DNA from 2 places in the Nocardiopsis sp. EMB25 genome. Region 1 is predicted to be linked to the other one. Evidence: predicted binding sites of a transcription regulator. Region 1 holds the regulator's gene; the other holds the start of a gene.
The links. The regulator LexA, encoded in region 1, represses DNA repair genes until DNA is damaged. The targets are predictions, from matches to a motif close to TCGAACANNTGTTCGA.
Positions count from the first base shown of each region.

Region 1 (16,056 bases):
GCACGGCGGACATCATGCGGATGTGGCCCATCGGCTCGATGTAGCGGCGGCCCATCGCGCAGTCGAACACCTCGTGGTGTTCGGGGCTCAGCCCGGGCGCGTCCACGACGTGGCCGTGCTCGGACACGTACTCGACGATCGCCTCGATCCGCTCGTCCTGGTAGCCGAGGGTGCGCAGGGCGCGCGGCACGGCCTGGTTGACGATCCGCATGGACCCGCCGCCGGCCAGTTTCTTGAACTTGACCAGCGAGAAGTCCGGTTCGATGCCGGTGGTGTCGCAGTCCATCATGAAGCCGATGGTTCCCGTGGGTGCGAGCAGGCTCGCCTGGGCGTTGCGCCAGCCATGCCGTTCCCCCAGGCGCAGGCATCGCGCCCACTCCCGGGTGGCCGCCTCGTGGATCGGCTCCTCCAGTGTGCCGACGGTGCGCAGGTCGTCGTTGGCGGCGGCGTGCTTGCGCATGACCCGCTGGTGCGCCCGGGCGTTGCGTTCGTACCCGTCGTAGGGTCCGACCGCCCCGGCCAGTTCGGCGCTACGGCGGTAGGCGGTCGCGGTCATGAGCGAGGTGATCGAGGCGGCGACGGCACGGCCGCCGTCGGAGTCGTAGGCGTGGCCGGTGGCCATCAGCAGGGCGCCGAGGTTGGCGTAGCCGACACCGAGCTGGCGGTAGGCACGGGTGGTCTCCCCGATCCGCTCCGTGGGGAAGTCGGCGAAGGCGACGGAGACGTCCATCGCCGTGAGAACCAGCTCCGTGAGCCGGGTGAACGTCTCCACGTCGAAGGTGCCGTCCTCGCGCAGGAACCTCAGCAGGTTGATCGAGGCGAGGTTGCAGGAGGAGTCGTCCAGGTGCACGTATTCCGAACAGTTGGCCACAACAGTGCTACCCACGATGTAGGAGTGGTTGCGGGGTTCGGTCAGGTTGTAGGTCGTCTCGAACCCCTGGGACTCGCGGGAGACCAGACGGACCGAGCTGTCGGTGTTGTACACACGACGGAAGTCCAGAGCGTCCTGGAGCCTGTCGCTCTTGCTCTCGATGGTGAAGTTGACGAGAGCGGAGAAGTCGTACAGGAACCTGCTGGAGATCCGCAGATCGACGAACGGACCATCGCTTCCGTAGGTGACGGCGCTGCCGTCCTTGCGCACATAGGAGAACGTGTCCGGCTTGCCGTCGGAGGTCTTGTAGACGCGGCTGGCGATCCCGAAGGGAGCGAGCAGTTCCTGTACCTCGCGCGCGAGCCGCTCGGAACGGGTGCTCAAACCGACGTAGCGCGTCCCGTTGGGCTGGTCGACCGCACAACCGTCGGCGTCGAACAGCCCTCGGAGGAACTCCAGGACCGTGTCCTCAGGTGCCTCGAAGAGCGACGCGGGAACGCACTTGTCCGCCGCGCGGCCTCCGAGTCCGAGGGCACGCACGAACGCCGCCATCGCCTGACGTGTGACCCTGAGCTGCTGGGTCCCGTTCGGTTGGCGGCTGGGCTTGCTGCGGCGCCCGGTGAGGCGTTCGATCAGAGCCTGGTGACGGGGGAGCACGGACTCCTGTTCCTCGGCGGTGCCGTAGACGGTCACGACACTGGCCTCGCCGACCGACCCGTCCCCCACGAGCCAGCCGAGGTAGTGGGCGAGGTCCGCGTCCTCGTCCCACTTCTCGGGGAGGGTGAGTGGGGTCGTGCCAGGCCTCTCCGACGCCGAACGGGCGGCGTCCAGCGCGGCTCTGGGAATCTGGCGAACGGGGTTGGAACGAGGAGCGTACCGGAAGGAGCGGACGATGCGGTCGTCATTTCCCAAGTCCTGCGCCCGGACCCATCCCCGGTTGCTGGTCCACACACGATGACTGGGCGTACAGCGCAGAGCCGAGCCGTCGGAGAAGCGCAACTCGACGATCTCGTTGGTCCCGGTGACCATGTACCGGGTGGGTACCGTGGCCACGACCGAGTCACACGTCTCCCCGGCAGCCGTGACGTCGTTGGTGTAGACCGAGAAGGACTCCCCCCGGGCGGCACGCTCGACGAGCTGACCGATGGGGATGTGCCCCCGGTCGGTCAGTACCCGCTGATCCGCCGGGAAGCACGGGTTGCTCGCGCTGATCCGGCCGGTCTCCGGGTTGGTGTGCCAGTCCTGGATGGCCCCGTCGTACTGGATGCCCGGATCGGCGCACTCCCAGGCGGCGCGGGCCATGCGGTGGAACAGCTCCCCGGCGTCGACGGTGGCGATGACCTCGCCCGTCGTACGGGAGGTGAGACCGAAGTCGGCGCCGCTCTCGACCGCGCGCATGAACGCGTCGCAGACCCGGACCGAGTTGTTGGCGTTCTGGTACTGGACGCTGAACATGTCGGCGCCGCCCAGGTCGACGTCGAAGCCCGCGTCGCGCAGGGCGCGGATCTTGTGCTCCTCGTGCGCCTTGGTCTCGACGAACTCCTCGATGTCGGGGTGGTCGACGTCCAGCACGACCATCTTGGCGGCCCGACGGGTGGCACCGCCGGACTTGATCGTCCCGGCCGAGGCGTCGGCGCCGCGCATGAAGGAGACCGGCCCCGAGGCCATGCCGCCGGAGGAGAGCGGTTCCCGGCTGGAGCGGATGCGGGACAGGTTCACACCCGCGCCGGAGCCGCCCTTGAAGATGATCCCCTCCTCCTTGTACCAGTCGAGGATCGACTCCATGGTGTCGTCGACGGAGAGGATGAAGCACGCCGAGACCTGCTGCGGTGAGGTCGTGCCGACGTTGAACCAGACGGGCGAGTTGAAACTGAACAGCTGATGGACGAGCGCGTACTTGAGTTCGTGGTCGAAGGTCTCGGCGTCCTCGTCCCCCGCGAAGTAACCGTGCGAACGGCCGGTCTCGGTGTAGACCCCCACGACGCGGTCGATGATCTGTTTGAGGCTCCACTCGCGTTCGGGGGTTCCGAGCGCCCCCCGGAAGTACTTGCTCGCCACGATCTGGGTGGCGTTCATCGACCACGAGGTGGGGAACTCCACACCGCGCTGCTCGAAATTGACCGTTCCGTCGCGCCAGTTGGTCATGACGACGTCACGGCGTTCCCATTCGAGGGTGTCGTAGGGGTGGACACCGGGTGTGGTGAGGACGCGCCTCATCCTGAGCCCCTCGGGGCCCGTCTGGTCACTCGTGCTCTTCGTCATGACGGCATTCCCCCCGAGAACGCGTCGACGGCACGGCTCCCGGCCGTGCGGTGGAGGTGTTACTCCCCGTCCGCGCCGGACCCGACCTCGTGGTCCTGGCGCAGGCTGGCGATCTCGGCCTCGAAGTCGGCGAGGCTCTCGAAACCGCGGTAGACGCTGGCGAAGTGCAGGTAGGCGACCTCGTCGAGTTCGCGCATGGGACCGAGGATGGCCAGTCCGATCTCATGCGCCGGCACCTCGGCCAGTCCCCGGCTGCGGATCTCCTCCTCGACCCGCTGGCCGAGCTTGGCGAGGGCGTCCTCGGAGACGGGGCGGCCCTGGCAGGCTCTGCGCACCCCGGCGATGACCTTGGTGCGACTGAAGGGCTCGGTGACGCCGGAGCGCTTGGCGACCATCAGAAGGACGGTCTCCTGTGTGGTGAATCTGCGCTCGCACGCGGGGCAGGACCGGCGGCGGCGGATGGCCGCACCGTCGTCGGTGGACCTGCTGTCGATCACCCGGGTGTCCGGATGGCGGCAGAACGGACAATACATCCCTGTTCACCTGCTTCCCTCGCGACGACCCGCACATCCACTTAACCACAACTTCTGGGCTTCCACCCCACCAACACACCCAGATGTTGTGGTCGAACCTCAACGACCACGGATGAGGCCGCGACCTTCGACGAACACGCACCCCGTGCGCGCCCGGGCGGCCGCGCACGGGAACACGGACACCGACGCTCGGAGGGGGAGGGGATCGGCGGACGACCCGCAGGGGGTGGACCGGGCCGCCCGAAACCCACTTCCCAGGGTACCGCCGACGCGCCGCCCGACCGCCGCGGACGGGCCGCCCGGAAAACGCGATCGCCGCCCCCGCAGGCGATCGCGCACGAACACCGACGCGGGGCGACCGGGCCCGCTCGTACACGGGCGCGCTCGTGTTGGCGCATTCCCGGGACACCGGGACGGGTACACGTGTACACGTAAGTGGAGGCCAGGAATTGACCGCGAAAACGCGCGAGCAATTGTCCGCAGCCTCGAACGCTTGTTTGATATCACCGTCAGCAACGACTAATGTTGACGTTGATTTCACTCCGGTTTCGCCGTCACGTGGACCCCAGGGTCGGCGCGGTCGCGGATCGGACGTGGCCAGTCACACAAGCAGGCCCTGACCGAACCGAACGCCGAGGAGGCCCGGCCGTGCCGGAGGAGAATCCCGGAACCACCACCGTCCTCTCGCCCGTGGGCGATGCGGACGGGCCGACGCCCGACGCTCCCAAACTCACGGCGCGTCAGCAGAGCGTGCTGAACTGTATCCAGCGGTACGTAAGGGAACGCGGTTTCCCGCCCTCGATAAGGGAAATCGGCGACGCCGTCGGCCTGTCCAGCCCCTCCAGCGTGGCGCACCAGCTCAAGGTGCTCCAGCGCAAGGGCTACCTGCACCGCGACCAGAACCGCCCCCGCGCCGTCGAACTGCGCACCCCCGGCCGCTCGTCCGGCGCGAAGGCGGACCCCGCGGAGTTCACCGCCGACGCCTCGCGTGCCGCCGCCGTGCCGCTCGTCGGCCGGATCGCCGCGGGTGGTCCGATCCTGGCCGAGGAGTCCGTGGAGGACGTGCTCTCCCTCCCGCGCCAGCTGGTCGGAGAGGGACGGCTGTTCATGCTCACCGTGGTCGGCGACTCGATGACGGACGCCGCCATCACCGACGGCGACATGGTCGTGGTCCGCCAGCAGCAGGACGCCAACAACGGCGACATCGTGGCCGCCCTGCTGGACGACGAGGCCACGGTCAAGGTCCTGCGCCGCGAGGACGACGGCCACGTGTGGCTCCTGCCCCGCAACGAGGCCTACGAGCCCATCAACGGGGACGACGCCACCATCCTCGGCAAGGTCGTCGCGGTCATGCGCCGCGTCTGACGCCGATCCCGCGTCCCCGGTCCGTCCGCGTACCGGGGACGGACCGGTCACAGGACGGCATACACGGCCTCCGGGCACGCCCTAAGCTGGGGGCGTGTCCACACCCACCACCTCCCCCGCGCACGGCCGCTGGCGGATGCTCGCCGTCGTCGGCGCGACCACCGGCCTCCTGTTCTCCACCGCCTGTTCCGGCGAGGACCCCTCGGTCCCTCCGCCCGGCGTCAGCGGGTCGGCTCGGGACCTGTCGTTCACCGTGGACGGCGCAGAGGTGTTCGCGACGTTCACGGCGCCCTCGGACACCACCGGGACGGTGCCCGCCGCCCTCATCGTCTCCGGCAGCGGCCCCACCGACCGGGACGGCAACGCACCGACGCGACCCGACGCCGACACCAACCTGAACCTCACCCGTGTGCTGGCCGAGGCCGGTGTCGCCTCGCTCCGCTACGACAAGCTCGGCAGCGGCGAGACGGGGGCCGACGGCCTCGACCCGGACGATCCCATCGCCCCGGAGGTGTTCGACCGTCAGGTGGTCGCCGCCTTCGGGGAGCTGCTGGCCCAACCCGAGGTGGACCCCGAACGCACCGTCGTCGTCGGACACAGCGAGGGCGCCCTGTTCGCCCTGCGCGCGCACGAACTCGTGGACGCCTCGCCCGCGCTGGTCCTGGCCGCCCCGCCCGGAACCCGCTACCTGGACCTCATCGACCGCCAGCTCACCGAGCAGATCCGCGTGGGTGAGGCCCGCGGGCAGCTCGATGAGGGCGACAGTGTCACCCTGCTCTCCGACGCCCGCGCGGGACGTGCCGCGCTGCGCGGTGGACGCGCCCTGCCCGACGACCTGTCGCCCCTGTTGGAGACCGTCTACTCCGAGCGGAACTCGGCCTTCCTGACCTGGATCGACGCCTTCGACCCCGTCGACCTCGCCCGGGACGTCCCCGAGGGCACCCCGGTACTGGTGCTGTGGGCAGAGCAGGACGCCCAGGTCTCCCGGGCGGACGTCGACCGCCTCATGAGCGGGTTCACCGACGCCGAACGCGTCGACGTCCCCGACGCCGACCACGTGTTCCGTGAGTTCCGGGACGAACCCGGCGCGGCCGTGCTCGACGCCGACCGCCCCTTCGCCCCGGAGGTCGCCCCCGCGTTGGAGGAGTTCCTCGACGGAGCCTGGTGAGCCGTCTCGCGGGGCGCCCTGGTCAGGCGGGCAGTTCGGCGATCACGGCCCGGGCGAGTTCCTCGGCCGTCTCCCGTCCGTGCTCCGCCTCCGCCGCGCGCGCGACGCCGTAGTCGGCGGCGGCGCCGTAGCAGGTCTCCACGTACAGGTTGGACACGCGGGCTCCCACACAGGCGAACGGGAAGTCGGACTCGTCAGTCCAGCTGACCGCTTCGTCGCCGATACCGTCCACCGCGGTGGTGTCCTGGTTCGCGGTGGTGTTCCGCAGGTTCTCGGCGGCCGTCTCGATCCCGCCCGGGTTGGGCGCGGCGACCATCACCAAGGTCGCGAAGGAGGGCACCGCCTCCCCCGGCCCCTCGGGGGTGGCCCACCGACACTGCCATCCGGTACCGAACGTGTCCTGCTGCCCGCCGACCGGCGCCTCGAGCTCCAAGACATGGGAGGGCACCGACGCGGCGAGGGCCTCGGTCTCTCCCACCGCGCACTCGGGTGCGGCCTCGAAGTCACCCGACTCCAGGGCCTCACGGTTCAGGACGAACCACACACCGCCCGCCACGAGCAGGACCGCCACCAGCGTCAGCGCCACGACACCGGCGATCGCGCATCCCCGGCTCTGAGGCTGGGCCCGCGGGACGACCGGACGATGGCCTTCCGGGTTCACAAGACCTCCACGAGTTGCTCCGCGACCCGCACCGTCAGCTCACGGGCGTCCTCCCGGTCGGCGGGCCCGTCTCCGGAGACACCGGAGTAGGCCACCCGGACCAGCAGATTGTCAGTGTAGAAGGCCAGGTCGGCGGTGCCCTGCGCCCCGTCCGTCCACACGTGCCCCTCGACATCCGACGGGAGCCGGACACCGTCGCTCGTCCGGGGCACCAGAGCCGTCAGAGCCCGTTCGGCGTGTTCGGTACCCGCGACGGGCACTTCCCCGGAGGTGTCGGTGAACAGCGCGGAGAACTCCACCCGCAGCACACCGGGGTCCTCGGCGGTGCCCAGCGAGGTCCACGCGCACAGCGCGGTGTCACCGCCGGGCCGCGGCCCGGACTCGATGGTCTCAGGAACGGCGTCGGGCAGGGCCTCGTCGACCACGGACGCGGGTACGGCGGCGCAGTCGGGGGCGGTGGTGTGGACGTCGTCCGCGCCGGGGACGTCGGGGTCTCCTCCCGCCAACACGAGTCCACCGCCGATCGCCGCGGCGGAGACCAGCGCGGCGCCACACACGATGACGGCACCGCGTACCAGCGGACCACCCGACCTACCGGATGGGGACACCCGGCCACCGCCTCCCTGTCAGTCGTCACCCACTCCGGCGTGTCACACGGAGGCGGCGGTCGCCGAACGCGACCGCCGCCTCCGTTGCCGGATCAGCCGACGACGATGTTCACCAGCTTCGGCGCGCGCACGATCACCTTGCGGATCTGCTTGTCGCCGATGAATCCCTGGGCCTTCTCCGAGGCCAGCGCGAGCCGCTCCAGCTCCGCCGGGTCGATGTCGGGCGCCACGGTCAGCTTGTCCCGAACCTTGCTCTGCACCTGCACCACGCAGGTCACGGACTCCTGGACCAGCAGTTCCGGGTCCGGATCGGGCCAGTTGCCGACGGCGACCGTGCCCACGTGCCCCAGCCGCTCCCAGCCCTCCTCGGCCACGTAGGGCGCGAACAGGGACAGCGCCACGGCCACGAACTCGGCCGCCTCGCGCACGGCCGGGTCGGCCGCGCCGGGGCCGGAGTCGATCGCCTTGCGGGCGGCCGAGACCAGCTCCATGGTGCGCGCGATGGCCACGTTGAACCGGCGCGCCTCCACCAGCGTGGTGACCTGGTCGATGCTGCGGTGCGTGACCCGGCGCAGCTCGGTGTCGCCGGCGGTGGCGTCGGCGCCGGGCGCGCTGGCCGCGCCAGCCTCGCACATCACGCGGAACGCACGGTTGAGGAACTTCTGCGCGGCGGTGCAGGAGACGTCCGCCCAGTCGACGTCCTCCTCGGGCGGGCTGGCGAAGAGCATGGTCAGACGGACCGCGTCGACGCCGTAGGTGTCGATCTCCTGGCCCAGGTCCACACCGTTGCCCAGGGACTTGGACATCGCCCTGCCCTGGTTGATGACCTGGCCCTGGTTGGTCAGACGGCGGAAGGGTTCGGTGAAGCCCACCATGCCCATGTCGTGCAGGACCTTGGTGAAGAAGCGCGCGTACAGCAGGTGCAGGGTCGCGTGCTCCTTGCCGCCGATGTAGTGGTCGACCGGACCCCACTTGTTGACCGCCTCGGTGTCGAAGGGGGCGGTGTCCAGGTTCGGCGAGCAGTAGCGCAGGAAGTACCAGGACGAGTCGACGAACGTGTCCATGGTGTCGGTGTCGCGGTTGGCGGGACCGCCGCAGGAGGGGCAGTCGACCTCCACCCAGTCGGTGGCGGCGGCCAGCGGCGACACGCCCCGGGGCGCCAGCTCGGCGCCCTTGAGTTCGGGCAGCGTGACCGGCAGCTGTTCGTCGGGGACGGGCACCTCACCACAGGAGGGGCAGTGGATGATGGGGATCGGCGTGCCCCAGTAGCGCTGACGGGACAGCAGCCAGTCGCGCAGGCGGTAGTTGACGGTGGCGTCGCCGGTGCCGCGCTCGGCCAGCACCTCGACGATGCGGTTGATCGCGTCGGTCTTGGTCAGCCCGTCCAGCGGCCCGGAGTCGCGCAGCGTCCCCTCGCCCGCCGTGGCCACACCGGTCTCGGCCGGGTGGGGCTCGCCGGTCTCCACGACCACCTTGACGGGCAGGTCGAAGGCCAGGGCGAAGTCGAGGTCGCGCTGGTCGTGGGCGGGCACCGCCATGATCGCGCCGTGTCCGTAGTCGGCCAGGACGTAGTCGGCGGCCCAGACCGGCATGCGCTCGCCGTTGACCGGGTTGACGGCGTGGCGGCCCAGGAACACACCGGTCTTGGGGCGCTCGGTGGCCTGGCGCTCGATGTCGGACAGCTTGGCGACCTCGGCACGGTAGGCGTCGAAGGCCTCGCGCTGCTCGGGTGCGCACAGCTCGTCCGCCAGGTCGGCGTCGGCGGCCACGACGAAGAACGTGGCGCCGTAGAGGGTGTCGGGGCGGGTGGTGAACACGGTCACCGGCTCGTCGCGGCCCTCGATGGCGAAGTGGACGTCGGCGCCGGTGGAGCGGCCGATCCAGTTGCGCTGCATGGCCAGGATCTCGTCCGGCCAGCGGCCGCCGTCCAGCTGGTCCATGTCGTCCAGCAGGCGCTGGGCGTAGTCGGTGATCTTGAAGTACCACTGGTTCAGGCTGCGGCGCACGACGTCGGAGCCGCACCGCTCGCACCGGCCCTGGACGACCTGCTCGTTGGCCAGCACGGTCTGGTCCTGGGGGCACCAGTTGACCTGGCCGTCCTTGCGGTAGGCCAGTCCGCGCTCGAAGAAGCGCAGGAACAGCCACTGGTTCCACTTGTAGTACTCGGGGTCGCTGGTGTGCAGACGGCGCGACCAGTCGACACCGATCCCGTACCGACGGAACGAGGCCGCCTGGGTCTCGATGTTGGCGTAGGTCCACTCGGCGGGGTGCGAGTCGTTCTTGATCGCCGCGTTCTCGGCGGGCAGGCCGAAGGAGTCCCAACCGACGGGGTGCAGGACGTTGTCGCCGCGCTGGAAGCGGTAGCGGCCGATGACGTCGCCGATGGCGTAGGCCTCGGCGTGGCCCATGTGCAGGTCGCCTGAGGGGTAGGCGAACATGTCGACCACGTAGCTGCGGGGCCGGGCGTCGGTCGGGTCCTCGCTGGCCTGGAACGGAAGCTCAGCGGCCCAGCGCGCCTGCCACTTGTCCTGGAGGGCGCGGGCGTCGTAGGTGTCGCCCGTCTTCTGGTCGCCGTCTACCGCTGTCATCGCTGATGTTCCCTTAGCCGGTCTCTGGGTCGGTCGCACGCGGACATGCCGAGCTGGGCCGGGCGTCCACTCGTGCAGTTTCCAGGTTAGCGGTACACGCCCGGGAGCGCAGACGGCTTCGTTCCCCGTGGACGACCTCCGCCAGCGCCTCGCCCGGGCCGGGCCCGGGTGTCCGGGCCGTGAAGGCGACGCGGACCCTGGAATCCCTTTCCGAACACTGTTAGGTTTCGATCCGATCCCCGTTCGCCACACCGACCGGCTGGTTTGTTACTCTGCCGTTCACGTGACGCGGACCACGAGACCCAGACCACACCTGGGTCCGTCACTCACTCGTAGCGGGAGGCCCCCATGCTCAATCTGTCTGTGCTTCTGGAGGACGGCGCCCGATCGGTTCCCGACAAGGAGTGCCTGGTCTTCGGAGACCTTCGCCTCACCTACGCCCTGACCGACATGATCGCCAACCAGGTCGCCAACCTCCTGGTGGCCAGGGGCGTCCGGCCCGGCGACCGCGTCGCGCTCGCCAGCCCCAACCTTCCCTACTTCCCCTTCGTCTACTTCGGAGCCCTCAAGGCCGGCGCCGTGGTCGTCCCCCTCAACGTGCTCCTCACACCGCCCGAGATCGCCTACCACCTGGAGGACTCCGGCGCCAAGGCGCTCTTCGCCTTCACCGGCTCCCCCGAACTCCCCCTGGGCGAGCGCGCCTTCGAGGCCTTCAACCAGGTGGACTCCTGCGAGACCTACATCGACCTGCCCGCCTCCCCGGGCGCCACCGAGTCCGCCATCGAGGGGGCCGAGACGCTCTGGAAGGCCCTCGACGGCCAGCCCGGCACGTTCGAGACGGTGCAGGCCAACTCCGACGACACCGCCGTCATCATCTACACCAGCGGCACCACCGGTAGGCCCAAGGGCGCCCAGCTGTCCCACCACAACCTGATGATGAACGCGATCGTCTCGAGCGACCTGGTCACCGCGCACCCCGACGGCCGGGACGTGTCCCTCGCCGTCCTGCCGCTCTTCCACATCTTCGGTCAGACGGTCATGCTCAACTCGGCCCTGTACCGGCACGGGACCCTGGTCCTCATGCCGCGCTTCGAGCCCGACGAGGCGCTGCGGCTCATGGACGAGGAGGGGATCACCGGGTTCGCCGGGGTGCCCACCATGTACTGGGGCCTGCTCAACGCGGTGCAGTCCGCGGAACCGGGCACCTACGACATCGGCAAGATCGCGGGCAACATCGTCGACGCGATCTCCGGCGGCGCCTCCCTTCCCGGGCAGCTCGCCGAGGACTTCGCCAAGACCTTCGGCGTCGGAATCAAGGAGGGCTACGGCCTGTCCGAGACCTCTCCGGCCGTGGCCTTCAACAACCCCAGGGTCCGGGCCAAGACCGGTTCCATCGGCCTGCCCGTGTGGGGCGTGGAGATGAAGCTGATCGACCCGGAATGGAACGACGCCGGGAACGAGGGCGAGATCGCGGTGCGCGGCCACTGCGTGATGAAGGGCTACCACAACCGGCCCGACGCCAACGCGGAGGTCATCAAGGACGGCTGGTTCCGTACCGGCGACATCGCGCGCCGGGACGAGGACGGCTTCTACTTCATCGTCGACCGGTCCAAGGACATGATCATCCGCGGTGGCTACAACGTCTACCCGCGTGAGATCGAGGAGGTCCTGATGACCCACCCGGAGGTCAGCCTGGCCGCCGTCGTGGGCGTCCCGCACGACACGCACGGCGAGGAGGCCAAGGCCTACGTGATCCGGGAGGCCGACGCCGCGCTCACCGAACAGCAACTGGTCGACTGGGCCAAGGAGCGCCTCGCCGCGTACAAGTACCCCCGCCAGGTCGAGTTCCGCACGGAGCTGCCCATGACCGCCACGGGCAAGATCCTCAAGCGCGAACTGCGCTGACCCTGTTCCCTTCCGCCCCTCCCCGCGCCTCCGGCGGCGTGCGGGGAGGGGTGCGCGCGTCCACGGACCGCCCCCGTGCCCTCCCGCACGGCCCGGGCTCAGCCCTTCACCGCCCCCTGGACGAGACCGGCGACCAGCCAGCGCTGCACGAGGACGAAGAAGACCATCACCGGAAGCGTGATGATCGTGGACGCGGCCATGACGTGCCCCCACTCGTTGGCGTACTGGCCGAAGAACTGGCGCAGCCCCACCGCCACCGTGTACCGGTCGCTCTGCTGCATGAAGGTCAGGGCCAGCACGAACTCGTTCCACGCCACGATGAACGAGAAGATCGCCGTGGCCACCAGGCCGGGCGCGACGAGGGGGAGGAGCACCGACCAGAACATGCGCGGCCACGACGCGCCGTCGATGTAGGCGGCCTCCTCGACCTCCCGGGGCACCGCGGCCACGAACCCGCGCATCATCCACACCGCCAGGGGCAGGGACAGCGCCACGTACACCACGCCCAGCCCCAGCACGGTGTTGAGCATCCGCAGGTCGCGCACCTGGAGGAACAACGGGATGACCAGGGCCTCCAGCGGCACCATCTGCACCACCAGGACGAGCACCAGTACCGACGTCCGGAACCGGAACCGGAACCGCGCCACGGCCACCGACGCCAGCAACGCGAGGAGGCACGCCCCCACGACGGTGATCGAGGCGACCGCCAGCGAGTTACGCAGGTAGAGCGTGAAGTCGCCCTCGGTCATCACGTACGTGAAGTTGTCGAACGTGACGTCCGTCGGCACCAGCGCGCCCGTTCCGGAGGTGCTCCGGTCGGAGAAGGCGCTGACCAGCATGAAGTAGACGGGAAAGAGGGTGAAGGCCAGCAGGACCACCACCCCCGCCGCCCTGCCCGCGCCCCGGAGCCTCCGGGGCGGCCCGCCCCTGCGGCGGGCACGGGCGACGCGGTCGTCCCAACGTCGGTCATCGGGTGCGGCTACGCGCGTGGCCAACACGGCTCCTCTCCCCGGTGCCCCGCACCGGACCTGGTGGGGTGGTGGGCCGCCGGAAGGGGGCCGTTAGACTCCTGCTCTGTTCGTGGAGGGGCGCCCGTGGCGCCGAGGCGAGGGCGAAGGGGTGAGGGCCGTGTCGGCGTGGTCAACGGAGACGGCGGCGTGAGCCCGTGAGCGAGTCCGCCGGTCCCTCCCCCACCGAGGTCGTCATCAGCTGGATCCCGCACGACGCGCGATTCCGCGACAGCGCCGTGCGCCACGCCCTGGCCGACCCCTCCGGACAGCGCCTGTTCGTGTACGTGAACAACCTGGTGAACCGGAGCCACGACGACGGACGCCCTCTGGGGGAGTACGACCTGCGCACGATGGACGCGGTCCTGGAGGACCTGGACCGTCGCCCCCTGGCCGCCGTGGACTGGCGGAGGGTCCGCGAGAAGCTCATCGAGGGGGCCGCCTGACCGAGGTCGGGTCCCCTTCCCTCCCGCCGTTCCCACGGGCCGTCCGGTCATCGCAGCTCGTCCTCCCGGAACAGGGCGCGCAGGTACAGCACGGTGATCCCCAACAGGAGCAGCGTGAGCAGGACCGCGACGGCCGACCCCGCCCCGTAGTCGTTGTGGCCGAAGGAACGCACGTAGGCCCACACGCCCAGGTTCAGCATCCGCGATCCTCCCACGTCCCCTCCGGGCATGAGGTAGATCTGCGCGAACACCTTGAAGTCCCAGATCGTGGAGAGCACGGTCACCACCGCGAACACCGGACGCAGCACGGGGAAGGTGACGTGCCAGAACCGCTTCCAGGCGCCGGCGCCGTCGATCAGCGCCGCCTCGTGCAGGTCCCTGGGCACGGTCATCAGTCCCGCGAGTACCGTGACCGCCACGAACGGGAAGCCGCTGTGCACCACGTTGAGGGTGACGATCGCGTAGAAGGACAGACGGTCGGCGAACCAGTTGTACCCCTCGGGCCCGAGCACGCCGAGGGACGTCAGCGCCTGGGCGACGACGCCGTCGTCGACGTCGAAGATCCAGATCCACACGTAGGTGCCGCTGACCGCCGGCATCGCCCAGGCCACCATCACGCAGGAGACGACGACCACCCGGGTGAGCGGGCGCAGCGTGGACAGCAGCAGCGCCACCAGCGTGCCCAGGACCACGGTCGAGACCACCGCGACCGCGGCGAACACCACCGTGTTGGGCAGGGCGACCCGCCACAGGTACGGATCGCCCAGGAGCGCCGCGTAGTTGTCGAACCCAACGGGGTCGGACTCGCCGGAGACCAGGTTGCGCAGGTGGAAGTCGCGAAAGGACAGCCACACGACGCGCGCGAGGGGGAACAGCAGGAGCGCCCCGACGACCGCCAGCGCGGGCGCGAGCAGCGCCCACGGCATGAGGGTCCTGCGAGCACCCGCGCTCAGGAACGGCGGCCGCCGTCGGCCGCGGCCCCTCGGCGGAGGCGCCCCCTCGGCGTCGCGGACGGTCTCTTTCGCCTCACGCGTGTTCCCCAGCCCGACCGGTGTGCCCACGCTCAGCCTCCGTTGAGGATGCGTTCGATCTCGGCGGCGGCCGTCGCGGTGGCCTCGTCCACGGTGGCGTCGCCGTTGAGGATGCTCTGCTGCATGGCGACGATGACCTTCTCGGCCTCCACCCGGCCCCAGGCCGGGGCGACGGGGGTGCCGCGACTGGCCGTGATGAGCTGTACGGCGAAGGGCCGGACCAGTGGGTCCTCGGACTCGGCGAACGCGGTCACGGCCTCCTCACGCCCGGGGAAGAAACCGGTCTCCTCGGCCCAGCGCGAGGAGAACTGGTAGCTGGTCAGGTGGTCGACGTACTCCCAGGCGACCTCCTCCTGCCCGGTCCCCTCGAACACCGACAGGAGGGAGCCGCCCGCGAAGGAGTCGGTGTAGCCGTCCTCCCGGCCCGGGATGACGAAGACGCCGAGCCGGCCCTCCAGATCGGGATTGGACTCCAGGATCGCCTTGGGGTTGGCGCTGCCGGAGATCGCCATGATGGCCCGTTCCTCGGCCAGGGATTCCATCACGTCGATCTCGTTCCAGTTCACCGCGCCGGTGGTGGAGACGCCGTCCTCCAGGGCCAGCCCGGTGAAGAAGGACATCCCGGCCCGGCCGCCGTCACTGTCGATCTCCGACACCCACGTACCGTCGGACGTCTGGACGGCGAGTTCCGCGCCTCCGCCCCAGATCCAGGGCATGACCGAGTACTGCGCGTCACCGGGGATCGGGAAGGCGATCATGTCCTCCTCCGCCTCGGAGAGCGCGATGGCGGTCTCCCGCAGCTCGGCCCAGTTCTCGGGGACCTCCTGGTCGTGCTCCTCGAAGATGTCGGTGCGGTAGACGATGGAACGGATGGCCGCGTACCACGGAACCCCGTAGATCCGGTCGTCGATCCTCCCCATCCGGAGCAGGCTCTGGGTGTAGACGTAGGGGTCGTCGACGTAGCCGGACAGGTCGTGCAGGGCGCCGGAGTCGGCGAACTCGGGGACGAAGGTCGTGCCGAGCTCGACCACGTCGGGCACCGTACCTCCGGCGATGGCGGTGGAGATCTTGTTCTGCGCGTCGCTCCACGGCACGAACTCGACGTCGACCCCGACGCCCGTCTGCTCGGTGAACGCCGCGTTGGCCGCGTCGAAGTAGGCCGTCTCGTCGGGGTTGGTGCCCTCCATGATCCAGACGACGAGGTCGTCGGACACGGAACCGCCCGTGCCCATGCCGCAGGCGGTGCCGACGAGGGCCAGGGCCATCGCCGCGGCGGGGAGGTGAACGTGAGTGTGTGCTCGTCTGCGTGCCATCGGCGCGCCTCCCGTTCCTTTCGAGGGTCCCCCGGGGGATGGTAGGAAACCTACGTAAAGAAGCGCCCCGTGTGAAGTAAACAACAGATCCTTGTGTCTCAGCTGTTAGGAGAGGATGGCCCCGGCGTCCGCGCCCGGACCGCCGTCAGTCCTCCGCGAGGCCGGTCACCTGGCGGAGGGTGGCCACGAGTTCGGGGCGACGGTACACGGCCAGTCCGATGGCGGCGCTGAACGCGGCGAGCATGTGCACGAAGACCATGGGGTCGCCCTGGGCGAACCGCTCGGCGGCCTCCTCCTC
Region 1 is NZ_JAMTDN010000001.1:3,267,381-3,283,436, forward strand. It holds gene KIK06_RS14140 (vitamin B12-dependent ribonucleotide reductase) at 1-3,133, opposite strand, end outside; gene nrdR (transcriptional regulator NrdR) at 3,193-3,666, opposite strand; gene lexA (transcriptional repressor LexA) at 4,315-5,031, shown strand; gene KIK06_RS14155 (alpha/beta hydrolase family protein) at 5,126-6,199, shown strand; gene KIK06_RS14160 (hypothetical protein) at 6,222-6,860, opposite strand; gene KIK06_RS14165 (hypothetical protein) at 6,857-7,468, opposite strand; gene leuS (leucine--tRNA ligase) at 7,561-10,056, opposite strand; gene KIK06_RS14175 (long-chain-fatty-acid--CoA ligase) at 10,405-11,961, shown strand; gene KIK06_RS14180 (carbohydrate ABC transporter permease) at 12,060-12,956, opposite strand; gene KIK06_RS14185 (hypothetical protein) at 13,127-13,414, shown strand; gene KIK06_RS14190 (carbohydrate ABC transporter permease) at 13,462-14,340, opposite strand; gene KIK06_RS14195 (sugar ABC transporter substrate-binding protein) at 14,478-15,758, opposite strand; gene KIK06_RS14200 (hypothetical protein) at 15,904-16,056, opposite strand, start outside.

Region 2 (16,056 bases), 410 kb from region 1:
ATGACGTCGAGGTTGTGCTCGATGACGATCACCGTGTTACCGGTGTCCGTCAACCGGTTGAGCACACCCAGCAGCTTACGGATGTCCTCGAAGTGCAGGCCCGTGGTGGGCTCGTCCAGAACGTACACCGTCCGCCCGGTGGAGCGCCGCTGGAGCTCGGCCGCGAGCTTGACCCGCTGGGCCTCACCGCCGGACAGCGTGGTGGCGGGCTGGCCCAGGCGCACGTACCCCAGCCCCACGTCGGTGAGGGTCTGCAGGTGGCGGCGGATGGCGTTGATCGGCTCGAAGAACTCCAGGGCCTCGGCGATGGGCATGTCGAGCACCTCGGAGATGTTCTTGCCCTTGTACCGCACCTGGAGGGTCTCCCGGTTGTAGCGGGCGCCGTGGCACACCTCACACGGCACGTACACGTCGGGCAGGAACTGCATCTCGATCTTGAGCGTGCCGTCACCCGAGCACGCCTCGCAGCGGCCGCCCTTGACGTTGAACGAGAACCGGCCCGGCTGGTAGCCGCGCGTCTTGGCGTCGGTCGTCTGCGCGAACAGCTTGCGGATGTGGTCGAAGACACCGGAGTAGGTGGCCGGGTTGGAGCGCGGGGTGCGGCCGATCGGGCTCTGGTCCACGTGCACGACCTTGTCCACCTTGCCGGTGCCGTTGACCCGCAGGTGGCGCCCGGGGACGTCGCGCGCCCCGTTGAGCTCCTTGGCCAGCGCCTTGTACAGGATCTCGTTGACCAGCGTGGACTTGCCCGACCCGGACACGCCCGTCACGGCGGTGAACACGCCCAGCGGGAAGGTGACGTCGACCCCGTCGAGGTTGTTCTCCCGCGCCCCGCGCACGACGAGCTCGTGCCCCTTGGTGCGGGGGCGGCGCGAGGCGGGCAGCGCGATGGAGCGACGTCCGGCCAGGTAGTCGCCGGTCATGGAGTCAGGGGAGGTGAGCAGCTCGTCCACGATGCCCGACACCACGACGTGGCCGCCGTGCTCACCCGCGCCCGGACCGATGTCGACCACCCAGTCGGCGGCGCGGATGGTGTCCTCGTCGTGCTCGACGACGATCAGCGTGTTGCCGATGTCGCGCAGGCGCTGGAGCGTCTCCAGCAGCCGGGCGTTGTCGCGCTGGTGCAGGCCGATGGACGGCTCGTCCAGGACGTAGAGCACACCGACCAGGCCCGACCCGATCTGGGTGGCCAGGCGGATGCGCTGGGCCTCGCCGCCGGAGAGCGAACCGGCCGAGCGCGCCAGGCTGAGGTAGTCGAGCCCCACGTCCAGCAGGAAGCCCAGCCGCGCGTTGATCTCCTTGAGCACCTGGGCGGCGATGACCATGTCCCGCTCGGACAGCTTGAGGTCGGCGAGGAAGGCGGCGCTCTGGCTCAGCGACATCTGCGCGACCTCGGCGATGGACCTGCCGCCGACCGTCACGGCCAGCACCACCGGCTTGAGACGGGTTCCCTCACAGGTGGGGCAGGGCACGGTGCGCATGTAGCCCTCGAGCCGCTCGCGGCCCCAGTCGCTCTCGGTCTCGGAGTGGCGCCGCTTGACCCAGGGGATGACGCCCTCGAACTCGGTGTAGTAGGAGCGGTTGCGCCCGTACCGGTTGCGGTAGGTGACGTGGACCTGGGTGTCGTGGCCCTCCAGGATGGCCTTGCGCACGCGGCGCGGCAGCCGCTCCCACGGGGTGTCCAGGTCGAAGCCGATCGCCTCGCCCAGGGCCGTGAGGATGCGGTCCCAGTACCCGGAGTTGGTGCCGCCCGTCCACGGGGAGACGGCCCCCTCCGCCAGGGTCTTCTCCGGGTCCGGAACGAGCAGGTCGGCGTCGACCTCCATCCGGGTGCCCAGCCCGGAGCAGTCCGGGCAGGCGCCGTAGGGGGCGTTGAAGGAGAACGAGCGCGGTTCGAGCTGTTCGAAGGACAGGTCGTCATAGGGGCAGAAGAGGTGCTCGGAGAAGACCTTCTCCCGATCGACGTCGTCCTCGGGCAGGTCGACGAAGTCCAGGACGATGGTCCCACCCGCGAGCTTGAGCGCGGTCTCCACCGAATCGGTGAGGCGGCCCCGGGCGGAGGGCTTGACGCTCAGGCGGTCCACGACCACCGCGATGTCGTGCTTGTCGTAGCGGCCGAGCTTGGGCGGCTCGTCCATGCGGACGGCGGCGCCGTCGACGACGGCGCGCGTGAAGCCCTTGGTCTGCAGGTCCTTGAAGAGTTCGACGTACTCGCCCTTGCGGCCGCGCACGACCGGGGCGAGCACCTGGAAGCGGGTGCCCTCGGTCATCTCCAGGACCCGGTCCACGATCTGCTGCGGAGTCTGCCGTGCGATCTCGCGGCGGCACTCAGGACAGTGCGGCACGCCCACGCGCGCCCACAGCAGCCGCAGGTAGTCGTACACCTCGGTGATGGTGCCGACGGTGGACCTGGGGTTGCGGCTGGTGGACTTCTGGTCGATGGACACCGCGGGCGAGAGGCCCTCGATGAAGTCGACGTCCGGTTTGTCCATCTGCCCCAGGAACTGGCGGGCGTAGGCCGAAAGGGACTCGACGTAGCGCCGCTGTCCCTCGGCGAAGATCGTGTCGAAGGCCAGGGAGGACTTACCGGACCCGGACAGGCCGGTGAACACGATCATGGAATCGCGTGGCAGGTCCAGCGAGACGTCCTTGAGGTTGTGCTCGCGTGCTCCCCGGACTACCAGTTGTTCGACCATCGAGTGAGACATCCTTCGGCTTGGGCGCACAGGACGCGACCTCGTCGCGCGACGTCGGCTGACCCGTGTGTGGGCTTCGCGGTCCGGTGGACGATCAATCGGCCGCCCCGGCCCGGGAACCGGGCGCGCGAAAGGGGGTGGGAAGAGGACGCGGGCCCCGCGGTCCCTCCCGTCCGACAAGACTAACGACCACCGGCGGCGGTTTCTTCCACCTCGAGGAAGTGGTGGCGCCCGGACGACTCCACGTCGGGCACCACCACTATAGACGAACAGGCGTTCGAATTTGGTTGTTTTCGAGAACCTGGACGGAAAACCGGACCCGCCCAGCGCCCTGACCGGGGAAGGACCGCGGCACCGCCCTCTCCGCCAGCGGTCAGGACCGGTCAGCCGCGGCGTCCTCCTCCGCCGCCGCCTCGACGGCGGGCCTGCGGCGGGCGTCGGCACGGGCCTTGACCAGGCTGGCGACGATCGTGACCGCCATGAGGCCGATGATCACGGTCAGCGAGGTGCCGATACCGATCTCCGGGGCGTGCACGCCGTTCTCGTGCAGCGCGTGCAGGATCATCTTCACACCGATGAAGACCATGATCGCGGACAGGCCCCAGCTGATGTAGACGAGCTTGTCCATGAGACCGGCCAGCAGGAAGTAGAGCTGGCGCAGACCCAGCAGCGCGAAGGCGTTGGCGGTGAAGACGATGTAGGCGTCCTGGGTCAGCCCGAAGATGGCCGGGATCGAGTCGACCGCGAAGACGAGGTCGACGACGCCGATGGCGACGATGACCAGGAGCATCGGGGTCACGTGCCGCCTGCCGTCCAGCTTCACGGTCATGTGCGCGCCGTGGTAGTCGTCGGTGACCGGCCAGAAGCGCTTGACCAGGCGCACGGCCGGGTTCTGGGTGAAGTCCTTCTCCTCCTCGTCACCCTTCACGTGGTCACGGACGATCTTGTAACCGGTGTAGATGAGGAAGGCGCCGAACAGGTAGAAGACCTCGCTCCAGGCGTTGATCACCTGCGCGCCGAGGATGATGAAGAAACCGCGCATGACGAGCGCGATGACGATGCCGATGAGCAGGACCTCGTGCTGGTACTTCCGGGGCACCGCGAAGGCGCCCATCAGGAGGTAGAACACGAAGAGGTTGTCGACGCTCAGGCTCTTCTCGGTGATGAACCCGGCGAAGTACTCCGCGCCGGCGGTCGAACCGCCGAAGTACATCAGGCCGAAACCGAACAGGACGGCCACACCCACGTAGAAGGCCGCCCACCAGGCGGCCTGACGGACCCCGAACTCCTTCGGGCCGCTCTTCTTGCTCCAGGGGTGGTCGACGATGGCCAGGTCGATCGCCAGGACGGCGACCATACCCAAAATGGTGACGGCCCAGACCCACAGGGGAACGCTCACGGTCGGAAACTCCTCCGGTCGGTGCGCGCGGGAGCACTGCGCGCACGTCGAACTACCGGAGGTCTCTCCCGTTCGCCCGACGTCGGCACGAACCGACGGAACCGGGAACACGACACTGTGCTCCGTGATGACGGCCCCGCCGCGACAGGGATACTCCCCTCACGTGACATACGAGGGTACCGAGGCACACCTCACGACATGAGTGCGAAACCCGGCCCGCACCCAGCATGTCATCAAATACCCACGGAGGGAAGTCGGCCACAGGGTGGCGTTCACCATGCACCGGGGTTCGGAGCACGTCCCAGACCCCGCCGGCACGTCAGACGCCCCGACGCGCGACCGCCGCGTACACGCCCTCGGCCGCCGCCACCGCGTCCTCCTCCGTCGGCAGGTTCCGGGCCGCCGCACGCGCGCGCACACGCAACTCCCCGGCCAACTCCGGCTCGTCCAGCACCCGCCCGACCGCCGCCGCCAGGGCACGCGGGTCGTCCGGCGGCACCATGAGCACCGTCCCCGTGTACAGGTCAGGGATACCGCCCACCCGCGTGGCCACGACCGGCAACCCCGCCCGGAGCGCCTCCATGATCACCAACGACGGCCCCTCCCACCGGCTGGACAGACAGAACACGTCCGCCGCCGCCAACAGGTCGGCCACGTCCGAGCGGTGACCGAGCATGCGCACGTCCGCCTTCAGCTCGGCCGCCGTGTCGTGCAACCGCCCCCACAACGGCCCGTCCCCGGCGATCGCCACCACCGGCTCGGGACGCCGCTCGGCGATCGACGGCGCCGCGGCCAGCAGGGTGTCCAACCCCTTCTGCTCGGACAACCGGCCGATGGTCAGCACCAGCGGCCGCTCAGGACTCACCGCCAGATCGGCCCGCGTGGCCTCACGCCCATTCAACGGATCCCCGACCGCGGGCGCCGCCACCACCGCCATCCGGGCCTCACGTGCCCCAGCCGCACGCAGCCGCCGAACCAGATCACCCGAAACACCCAGGGCCACCTCCGCCCGCCGAGCCACGATCCGCTCCAGCACGGGATAGGCCAACGACAACGGCCCCGTGACCGACGGCGGCGCGTTGTGCGCCGTCACCACCAACGGCGACGCCCCCGCCAACGCGCACAGTGCCCCCGCCCGCACCCCGTGGGCGTGCACGACATCCGCTCCGCTCACCAGAGCGCCCAACCGCAGGACGACCCCCGGGTCACCCAACGACGGGGCGGCACCGATCGGGACCGGCACGAACCGGATCCCCGCCCCGGTGAACCCGAACGCCCGGTCGGCCGAGGCCGGCCCGAGCACCGCCACCCGGTGTCCCCGCCCGCGCAACCCCTCGGCCAGCGAACGCACGTGCCGCCCGACCCCTCCGGTGCTGGTCCCGACGACCAGCGCGATCCTGCGGTTCACCGCTCTGCCCTCCTGCCCTCTCGTACGCTCCTGACACGGGTGGCCACCGCCCGCGGCGCGGACGGGTCCACCAACGCGGCCACGACCGCGAACACCACCAACCCGGCCCCTGCGGCCACCATCGCCGAACCCGCGGCCCGCCACACGTCGTCCAGGGGCAACACCGCCGCGACCGTACGGCCCACGGCCCACCCCGCGACGCCTCCCACCAGGGACGCGACCACCGACCGGCCCACCCCCGCCAGCGCCGCCCGTCCATGCGCACGCGCCGAACCCGCGCACGACAAGACCGCCGCCAAGGTGAGCCCCACCGTCATCGACGCGCCCTGCGCAGCGATCGTCCACTCCGCGGGCACCGCCCACACCAGCACGACCGCGCCCGTCATCACCACCACCCAGCCGGCGACCTGGGCGGCGGCCGCCCGGCGGCCGTCGTGGGAGGCGTACAGCGCCCGACCGAGCAGGGCCACCAGACCGAACCCCACCACGCCCGGAGCGTAGGCGAGCAGCGCCCGCTCCAGCGCCAACGGGTCCTCCCGCGCGAAGACCACCGCGACCGGGACGGCGCCCGCCGCCAGCGCGGTGCCCGCTCCCGCCGTGGCCACGGTCGTGGCCCGGGCCGCACCGGAGACCAGGGTGGCGAACCCCTGCCGGTCACGGTCGGCGTGCGCCACCGCCAGGGCCGTGAAGGCACTGGTGGCGACGGGGACCGCGATCACCCCGTAGGGAAGGGTGAACAGAGCCCAGGCGTAGGTGTGCAGCACGGCCGCGCCCGCGCCGCCGCCGTGGTTGGCCAAGGCCACGAACAACAGCAGACACACCTGCATGGCCACGAGGGGCAGGAGAGAGGCGACAGCCAGCGCCCTGACCCGCTCCCCCACCCCGGGCGGGAACGTCAGACGCGGGCGGGGACGCACGCCCAACCCCGCCATCGGGCCGAGCACGGTGAGGAACAGGGCGGCCACCCCGGCGGTCGTCCCCAGCGACAGCGTGAGCTCGGCGGCCGTGGACAGCTCCCCCACGTCCTGGCGGCCTCCGGCCCCCAAAGGGACGAAGACGAGGTAGGCGGTGATCACCACGAGACTCGACACGAGCGGAGCCAAAGCGGGCGCGAGGAACCGGCGGTGGGCTTGGAGCACCCCGTACAGGACCGCCGCCAGGCCGTAGAAGACCACCTGGGGGGCGAACACGACGAGCATGCGCGCGGCCAGGGCGAGCAGGTCGGCGTGGTCGCAGCCGCTCACCGGCCCCAGCATGAGCGCGACCACGGGGACCGCGGTGGCGGCGAGCAACACGGACAGGGGAACAGCCAGCAGCAGGACCCAGGTGATCAGCGCGGAGACGGTGTGGCGTACCCGCTCGTGGTCGTCCCGCCTCACGGAGGCCGCCAGAACCGGCACGACCATCGCGGCGAGCGCCCCGCCGATGACGATCTCGAACAGAACCGCGGGCAGCTGGTTGGCCGTGACGTAGGCGGTGCCCAGACAGGTGTCTCCGACCGTCCGGGCGAACACCACCGTCCGCCCGAAGCCCGCCACCCGCGCTCCGACGGTGGCCAGCGCGATGACCGCCGCCGCCGTGCCGACGCCGCGCGTCACCTCGCGGCCGAGGGCGGCGCGGGGCACCGTGCTCCCCTCACACGCACCTGCCCCAGCGGTCGAGGCGGCGCAGGGCCGGCACACGGTCGATGACCCGGGAGAAACTCGTGCGCTCACTGGCCAGGGTCAGGGCGACGGCCCCGCCGAGCAGCACCAGGCGCACCGGTCTGGGCGCGCGGGCCACGGCCGCCACCCCCAGGGCGGCGCCGAGCGCGTTGGCGCCCGCGTCACCGAGCATGGAGCGTTCGGCCAGGTCGTCGGGGAGCAACGCGGCCGACGCCCCCACCACCGGACCGACCAGGGGCGCGGCCGGGGAGGCCAGCGCCGGGGCCGCCGCCAGCAGTACGAGCTTGGCCGCACGGCCCGGGCGCAGGTCGAACAGGTTGACCAGGTTGGCGCTGGCGGCGATGAGCGCCCCGTCCAGGAGCGTGTCGGCCGCCGACCGGCGCAGCAGCGCGGCCGAGGCCACCCCCGTGGCACCGATACCGACCATCTTGACCAGCCCCGTGGTCACGCGCCCCCGGGCCAACGCCCCCAGGTGACCGCGCAACCCGCGCGCGGCGGGGGATCCCGACAGGTCGTCGTAGGCCCCGAACGCGGCGGCCCCGGCGGCGGCCAGGGCACAGGAGGCACGCGCACGCGGGGTCAGCCCCGGAGTGACCAGGCTGGCGGCGCACACGCCCGAGGCGAGCGCGGGCCCCTCCTGCAGGGTGACGGATCGGCCCCGGAAGTTGGTCCGCCGCCACGGGTCCGGCTCGTCCGCGACGGTTCCGGCGCCCGACCCCTCCCCGGGCCCCTCAGCCCCGGCCGGTGCTTTCGCCGACGGCCCGGGCGCGCGGACCGGCCGGGGCCGCGTGAGCAGCGTGTAGGCGGCGCGGGCGGCCACGGCCCCCGCCATGGCGCCGACCAACCCCTGGCTGAGGGGACGCCCACAGGACAGGAGGACCTCAACGATCGAAGGCCGACCACCGGGGGTGGCGGAGGACGACGGACGCGTCACCACCGGCCTCACTCCCCGGCCCGGGCGGCGTGGCGCGCCTCGTCCCGCGAACGGGTGTCCCCCGCCCCGTCGGACTCTCGCCCCCCGGAGTCCTCATCCTCGGTGTGCCTCGGTTCGGGCAGCGGGTCGGGAACGAAACCCACCGCTCCCTCGCCCATCCCGTAGGCGAGGGCCGCCCCCTCCAGGCTCGCCGCCAGGGCCAAAACGGTGATCACATCACCCATCGGACGCCCAGCCAGGTCAACAGTGGTGAAGGCGGACTCCTGGGCGCGGGCTCGGGCGATGAGACCGCCGGGTTGGCCGGAGACGGCGTCCCCGGCCAGGACCGTGGGGCCGACCTCCTCGCGCAAAGCGGCGACGAACGCGGTCAGGGCGGTCTGAGCGGCCTCGGAGTCGCCCTCGGAACCGAACGCGGGCGCGACCACGACCACCGCGTCGGCGGCCTCGGCCGGATCACCGTGGAGCTCGACCAGCCCGCCCTCGGCGAAGGCGGCCAGCACCGCCTCAGCCGTCCGGTCGTCCGCCTCCTCGTCTTCACCCTCGTCGCCCTCGTCGTCCTCGTCCTCGTCCTCGTCGTCCTCAGAACGCGTGTCGCGAACCAGCGCCCGGCCCAACTCCGTACCCGCCCGGTGGTGGGCTCCTCCAGTGAGCCGGTCGGGGTCGCGCGCGACCTGGACCGCCAGCTCTCCGATGAAGGTCGCCTTGTCACCGTCCACCAGATCCGGGGTGAGGTCGACACGACCGACCACCTCGCCGTCGGCCTCCTCGACCCGGTCGGCCAGCGCCGCGACCACCTCACCGTCGGCCCCCGGGGCGGCCACCACGACCACCCCCACATCGTCGAGCCGACGGTCGAGCACGTCCTCGGAAGCGGCCTCGGCGAACATGTCGGCACCCGCACCGACGCGCTCGGCCTCGTCACGTTCGGCGCGCAGCTGCTCGCTCTGGCCGCGCAGGTCGGCGGTCTCCGACTGGAGGGTGTTGAGCAGCGGGTCCTGAAGCATGGTGGTACCCAGGACGAGCCCCACGGTGAGCGCGAGGAACACCGCGACGATGGACACCAGGTGGTAGCGGAAGTCGATCACGTGAACAGCCCCGTCATCCAGTAGGAGAACGCGTCCCAGCGCGCCGCGAGGAAGGTGAGGTAGACCTGGCCCGCCGGGGAGCTGTAGGCGGCGACGACGATGGTGATCAGGCAGGCGGCCACCAGGCCCAACAGAGCCCACGGAGAGATCCGCGAACGGTAGAGGCGGCTGACCCCCTTGGCGTCCACGAGCTTGCCGCCCACCCGGAGGCGGGTGAGGAACGTACTGGCCATCCCCGAACGCCCCTTGTCGAGGAACTCCTCCAGGGTGGCGTGGGTGCCGACGGCCACGATGAGCGCGGCGCCCGCACCGTCGGCCAACATCATCGCCACGTCCTCACTGGTCCCGGTCGCGGGGAAGACCACGGCGGTGTGACCGAGATCGGTGAGCCGGGACAGCCCGGGGGCGCGACCGTCACGGTAGGCGTGGACGACCAGTTCGGCGCCGCTGCCCAACGCCCGGTCGGAGACGGAGTCGAAGTCCCCCACGATGATGTCGGGCCGGTACCCGGCCTCCATGACCGCGTCCGCTCCCCCGTCGACGGCGATGATCACCGGCCGGAACTCGCGAATGTAGGGGCGCAGGGCCGCGATGTCCTCGCGGTAGTGGTAGCCGCGCACCACGATGAGGGCGTGGCGTCCCTCGATGCCGGTGGTGATGGCCGGGATACCGACACCGTCGAGCAGCAGGTCGCGCTCGTGCTGGAGGTAGGCCATGGTGTTGGCGGCGAAGGCCTCCAGCTGGGTGGCCAGGCCCGCGCGCGCCTCGGCCATGGCCGCCTCGACCGTCCCAGGGTCCTGGAGGGTGCCGCGGGCGATGACCTCGTCCCCCCGGTAGAGGGTGGCGCCGTCCAGACGCAGACGCTCACCGTCGCGCGCCCGGGTGAACACCTCGGGGTCGACGTCGTCCACCAGCGGGATCCCCGCCGCGACGATCATCTCGGGGCCCTGGTTGGGGTAGCGACCGCTGATGCTGCGGGCGACGTTGAGCACCGCCGAGACACCGCACCCGACGAGGGCCTCGGCGCTGACCCGATCGAGGTCGACGTGGTCGATGACGGCGATGTCGCCGGGGTGGAGCCGTTTGGTCAGGTTCTTGGTGCGGCGATCCGAACGGACAGGCGCGACCAGCCCGGCGGGCGCGTCCCCCCGGGAGCGGCGCAACCGCAGGACTGTGGCGCTGAGCGCATCCGATACCTTCATCGATCGCATACTGTCAGAACTCACTTACTGTGAGTCATAACAGCTGGTCGGTCGGCGTGTTCTCAGCGTCAGTGTGCCCTCAGCACCCGCCCGCGCAAGGAACTCGGGAAACCCCACGGACCCCGCACCAGGTATCGGAGCGGGGCCCGGACGGGGTCTCGCGGATCAGGCCGCCGGGTAGGCGCGCTCCGGATCGGCGTTGGTGAGCAGCTCCTCGGCGTGGGCCCGACCCAGCTCGGAGTCCTCCAACCCGGCGAGCATGCGCGACAGCTCCCGAACCCGCCCGGCCCGGTCCAACCGGACCACACCGCTCTCGGTGACCAGCCCTTCGGTGGACTTCTCCACCACCAGGTGGGCATCGGCGAAGGCCGCGACCTGGGGCAGGTGGGTCACCACGATGACCTGGGCCCGCTGGGCCAGGCGGGCCAGACGGCGACCGATCTCGACGGCGGCCTTACCGCCCACCCCCGCGTCGACCTCGTCGAAGACGAACGTGGGCACCGGATCGGCACCAGCGAAGACCACCTCGATGGCCAACATGACACGGGAGAGCTCACCACCGGAGGCCCCCTTGTGCAGAGCCAACGGAGGCGAACTCGGATGCGGCGCCAACAGGAGCTCCACATCGTCGCGCCCGTGCGGCCCGAACTCCTCCCCCGTCTGGATGCGCACACTCACCCGCGCGTGCGGCATCGCCAACGCGGTCAGCTCCTCGGTCACGGCCACGCCGAACCGCTCGGCCGCCTCGGCACGGATCCGCGTCAACTCCCCAGCCGACTCCTCCAACCGGGAGTACAGGTCGTCGGCCTCAGCCCGCAGCGCGTCGATCCGCTCGTCGTCGCCCTCCAGCTCGTTGAGCCGCTTAGCCGCGTTCTCCGACCAGGCCAGCACCTCGTCAGTCGTCTCACCGTACTTGCGGGACAGCTGGGTGAGCAGGGCGCGCCGCTCCTGCACCGCCGCCAGACGGGCCGGATCGGCCTCCACCGACTCCCCGTAGGAGGCCAGCTCCGTGGCGGCATCGGAGATGATGTAGGACGCCTCGTCCAAACGGTCCCCGATCGCACCCAACCGCGCGTCGTGCTCACGCACCGACGTCACCGCCTGCCGGGCCGTCGAGAGCAGGCCGACCACGTCGACCTCCACATCGGAGGCCGGGTCTCCGACCAGCGCCTCGTGCGCCGTCGTGGCCGCCACCCGCAGGCCGTCGGCGTGCGCCAGACGGGTCTCCTCCGCGAGGAGCTCGGCGTCCTCACCGGGCTGCGGCTGCGCCGCCTCGATCTCCTCCACCCCGAACCGCAGCAGATCGGCCTCCTGTGCGCGCTCACGGGCGCGACGCACGATCTCCTCCAACTCGGCCGAGACCTCACGATGCCGCCGATAGGCCGCCGCGTACCGCTTCAGCTCCTTGGCCAGTTCCGGCCCGGCGAACCGGTCCAGGGACGAGCGCTGACGGTCAGCCCGCAGCAAACGCTGCTGGTCGGACTGGCCGTGCACCGCGACCAGGTCATCCGCCAGGTAGGCGAGCAGACTCACCGGGGCCGACCGGCCGCCCATCGTCGCGCGCGAACGCCCCTCCGCCGACACGGCACGGGTGAGGATGAGGACATCGTCGTCGATGTCGCCACCGGCCTCCAGGACCCGCGAAGCCACCCGACCGTCGCCGGGAACCGTCAAACGGCCCTCGACGACCGCCCTGGGGGCGCCGGGGCGCACACGCTGGGGGTCGGCCCGTCCGCCGAAGAGCAGCCCGAGCCCGGTGACGACCATGGTCTTTCCCGCACCGGTCTCGCCCGTCACGACGGTCAGTCCCGGTGACAACTCCAGAACGGCGTCATCGATGACCCCGAGCCCCTGGATGCGGACTTCCTCCAGCACCGAACCCTCTCCTGATAGTTGACGCCTGTGCGTTCACACGCGCGCCGCACGCGCGTACGCGACGTGCCAGGAACCGTGTCCTGGTTCAGCGGTCGCGCTCGCCCCGCCCGCGCCAGCCCGCGACCGGCAGACCGAACTTGGCCACCAGCCGGTCGGTGAACGGCGCCCGGTGCAACCGGGCCAGCCGAACCGGCGTGTCCGCACGGGTGATCTCTATCCGTGCCCCGGCGGGCAATTCGACCATACGCCGTCCATCACACCAGAGCACGCCCGGCGCCGTGTCCGGCAGCACCTCCAACGCGACCGTCGCACCCGGCCCCACCACGAGTGGACGGGCGAACAGGGCGTGGGCGCTGAGCGGGACGACGAGCATCGCGTCGACGTCGGGCCAGACCACCGGCCCCCCGGCGGAGAAGGCGTGTGCGGTGGACCCGGTGGGGGTCGCGCACACCACACCGTCACAGGTCCAGCGGGACAGCGGACGGCCATCGATCTCCAGGACGGCCTCAAGAATGCGGCGGGCCTCGCCCTTCTCCAAGGTCGCCTCGTTGAGCGCCCAGGTCCGCACCGGGGGCGCCCCGTCACCACGACCGCCGTTGAGAACCGCGACGTCGAGGGTCATACGCTCCTCGACGACGTAGTCACGTCGGACCACGCTCTGCACGGTCTCCCCGAGATCCTCGCGTTCCGCCTCGGCCAGGAAACCGACATGGCCCAGGTTCACACCGAGCAAGGGGGCACCCGCCGGACGCGCGATCTCGGCGGCGCGCAGCAGGGTGCCGTCACCGCCAAGCACCATGACCAGCTCGACACCCTCGGCGGCCTCCGCCGGTTCGACCGCCTCGACCGGTGCCAGAGCGCACCCCTCAGCCGCCAGCTCCTCGACCTCGCCCTTGAGCATGCGCACCGTCAGCCCGGCCCGGGTGAGGCTCTGGTGGACCAGGTGGGCGCTGCGGATCGCCGCGGGCCGACCGGTGTGGGCCAGCAGGAGAACACTGCGTCCGCTGGTCATCGCCGTCCCCTTACGTTGGCTCCCCCGGCGGGGAGTCGGATGCGGGCCGGGAGCGGTCGCTGACCCGGCCGGGTCACGTTACCGGACACCGAGGACACGGTGCCACGCCGTCAGGGCATGCGCGGCGGACACCTACTCCGCCGCGCGACTCCCCAGCACAACCCTCGCGACGTCCTCATCAGCCGAAAGTCGGCCCGGGCGGGCCCCGCCGCGCGACGCCGTTGAGCTTACGAAGCAGGCACGGCGGGGAAACCCCTTCTCCGGCCTCGCCGGAACCGCTCTGGGGACGCCCGCCCGTCGCCCTCCACCGCCCTCAACGAACGCCTGCGGCGCGGTCCCCACCCCGCGACGAGCAGCATCCACCGAACACGCCCTAGCGGGGCCCCTCGTCAATCGCCCGGGCCAGCCGATCAGGATCCAAGGGCGGCGCACCCGCGCGCATCCACAGGAAGTACTCGACATTGCCTGAGGGCCCCGGAAGCGGACTCGCGGTAACGTCCACAGTGCCCAACCCCAGTCCGAGCGCGTGCTCGGCGACACGGGTGACCGCCTCGGCTCGCAGGGCGGGGTCACGGACCACACCACCGGCCCCGACGCGCTCCTTGCCGACCTCGAACTGGGGCTTGACCATGAGGACGAAGTCGGCGTCAGGGGTGACGCAGTCACGCAGCGGAGCCAGGACCAGGGTCAACGAGATGAACGACAGGTCGCCCACAACCAGGTCGGGGCGGGGCTCACCGATCCGCTCGGGCGTGAGCTCACGGACGTTGCACCGCTCCATCACCCGCACACGCTCATTGCTGCGCAGGGACCAGGCGAGCTGCCCGTAACCGACGTCGACCGCCGTGACGCGCGCGACCTCACGTCGCAGCAGCACGTCGGTGAACCCACCGGTGGAGGCCCCCGCGTCGAGCGCGTGCCGACCGGAAACGTCCAGAGCGAACGCGTCCAGGGCACCGATGAGTTTGTGGGCGCCCCGGGAGACGTAGGGCGGTTCCTCCGAGGGGGTGCGCACCACGATGGGCTGATCGGTGCCGACCTGGGTGGCGGCCTTGGAGGCCACCATCCCGGCCACACGGACGTACCCGCCCTCGATGATCTCGGCGGCGTGGCCGCGGGAGCGTGCGTGCCCGCGGCGGACGAGTTCCGCGTCGAGCCGACTGCGTTTTGCCATGGTCACCTAGGATACCGGGGGCCGGCGGGGGCGTTCGCGTCCTGGTCCAGGGCACCGAGCACCGACGACAACTCCTGGTGCAGGGAGTCGAGGACACCGACGTGCTCGGCGGTGGGCAGCCCGTCCAACGCGGCCAGCCGCTCGCGCGTACTCGTGAGGGTCCGCTCGGCCAGTTCCGCGGCCTGTTCCGTGGGGTCCGTCATCACTCTCCCCTACTCGTGTCGGCGCTACTTCTTCGCGGTTCCCTTGCCCTTGGTCGTCCGCTTGCTCGCGGCGCTCTTACCGGTCGAGCGCGCACGGCTGGACCGCGTGGTCGACTTCGCGGCGCCCTTGGCCGTGGAACGCCCCTTGCCGGTCGCACCCCCCGTCTTGGCGGGCTGGGGCTCGGCACCACCGTCAGCCTCCGACCGCTCCTCCCCGGAGTCCTGCCGCTCCCGGGGGTCCCCCTCGGTTTCGGAAGCGGAGTCGTCGGCCACCGGAGACTCGGTGTCGACGGAGGCCCCATCTGCGGGCTCGGGTCGCGGTTCGGGAGCGACCGCCTCCTCGACGGGGGCGGTCTCCGGTCCCGGGGCGGCGATCGCGTCGGGTCCGGGACCAGGCTCCGGGCCCGCCTCGACGGGCGCGAAGACCCGCTCGGAAACCTGGTGGCGCGCGGCCAGACGGCGTTCGAGTTCAGCGACCCGACGCGCGAGGCGGTCGTGCTCCCCCCGGGGGACGACGTCCATCCGTTCCAACTGCCGTTCGACCTCGGACCGGACCAGGGCGGCGATGGCGGCACGGTTGGCCTGACTGGTCTCGATGAGCTCCCCCGCCAAGGCCTGGATGTTCTGACCGACCCTCGGCGGCAGCGCCTCGCCACCCGCCCGCTCCGGCGCGGCGGTACCGCTGGCTCGCAACAGCGCCTTGGCCGCCGCGACGGCCTCCTTACGCGACAGCTCTGTGAGGCCACTGGCGGCATCGAGATAGGTGCGTACCGCGTCGACGACCATGTTTCACGTGCTCCTTGATGGGACCGTGGAAGGAAGGGCAAGGGGAGGGGCGCACGGGGCGGGGGAGCCGCGGCGCGACGTGGGGGGTCGCGGTCAACGCTACCGGGGCGCGGGCCCCGATCGCACGGGAACCCGGGAGGCGGCGCCTTTCGTCCCGTTCGCGACGGCAGGCCCCAACGCGCACCGGATAGGGCATCATGTGGCCATGAGCAGCATCGAGGCGTGCCTGGCCGGCATCGCGAGGGTGAACGAACGCATTATCGCCCAACCCGAGTCCGAACGCCGCAAGCACATCCGCGAACGTTCGGTCAGCGTCGTGGTCCCGGACCTGTCGACGGTGTTCGACATGCGACTCACCCTGGACGGTCTCGTGGACATCACCCACCGCCCCTCCGACCAGACGGCACCCTCCCCGCAGGTGCGGGTGACCGTGGGCAGCGCCGACCTGGTCGAGCTGGCGGAGGATCGGATGGACTACGCCCGTGCGCTGCTCACCCGCCGCGTCAGGGTGGACGCCAGCATCAGCGACCTGCTGCGTATGCGCCGCCTGATGTAGCGCCTCCCCCGCGGGCCGAGCGGATCGGGATGACGCCCCGACCAGGCGGCACACCGGTGGAT
Region 2 is NZ_JAMTDN010000001.1:2,852,654-2,868,709, forward strand. It holds gene uvrA (excinuclease ABC subunit UvrA) at 1-2,696, opposite strand, end outside; gene KIK06_RS12260 (TerC family protein) at 3,070-4,095, opposite strand; gene KIK06_RS12265 (glycosyltransferase family 4 protein) at 4,415-5,503, opposite strand; gene murJ (murein biosynthesis integral membrane protein MurJ) at 5,500-7,128, opposite strand; gene KIK06_RS12275 (hypothetical protein) at 7,139-8,104, opposite strand; gene KIK06_RS12280 (copper transporter) at 8,110-9,186, opposite strand; gene steA (putative cytokinetic ring protein SteA) at 9,183-10,388, opposite strand; gene recN (DNA repair protein RecN) at 10,554-12,263, opposite strand; gene KIK06_RS12295 (NAD kinase) at 12,349-13,275, opposite strand; gene KIK06_RS12300 (TlyA family RNA methyltransferase) at 13,649-14,449, opposite strand; gene KIK06_RS12305 (hypothetical protein) at 14,452-14,652, opposite strand; gene KIK06_RS12310 (accessory factor UbiK family protein) at 14,677-15,438, opposite strand; gene KIK06_RS12315 (SCP2 sterol-binding domain-containing protein) at 15,644-15,994, shown strand.
Region 2: uvrA (excinuclease ABC subunit UvrA) is a predicted target of LexA. The motif match lies at 2,962-2,977, and genes of this name have one in related genera.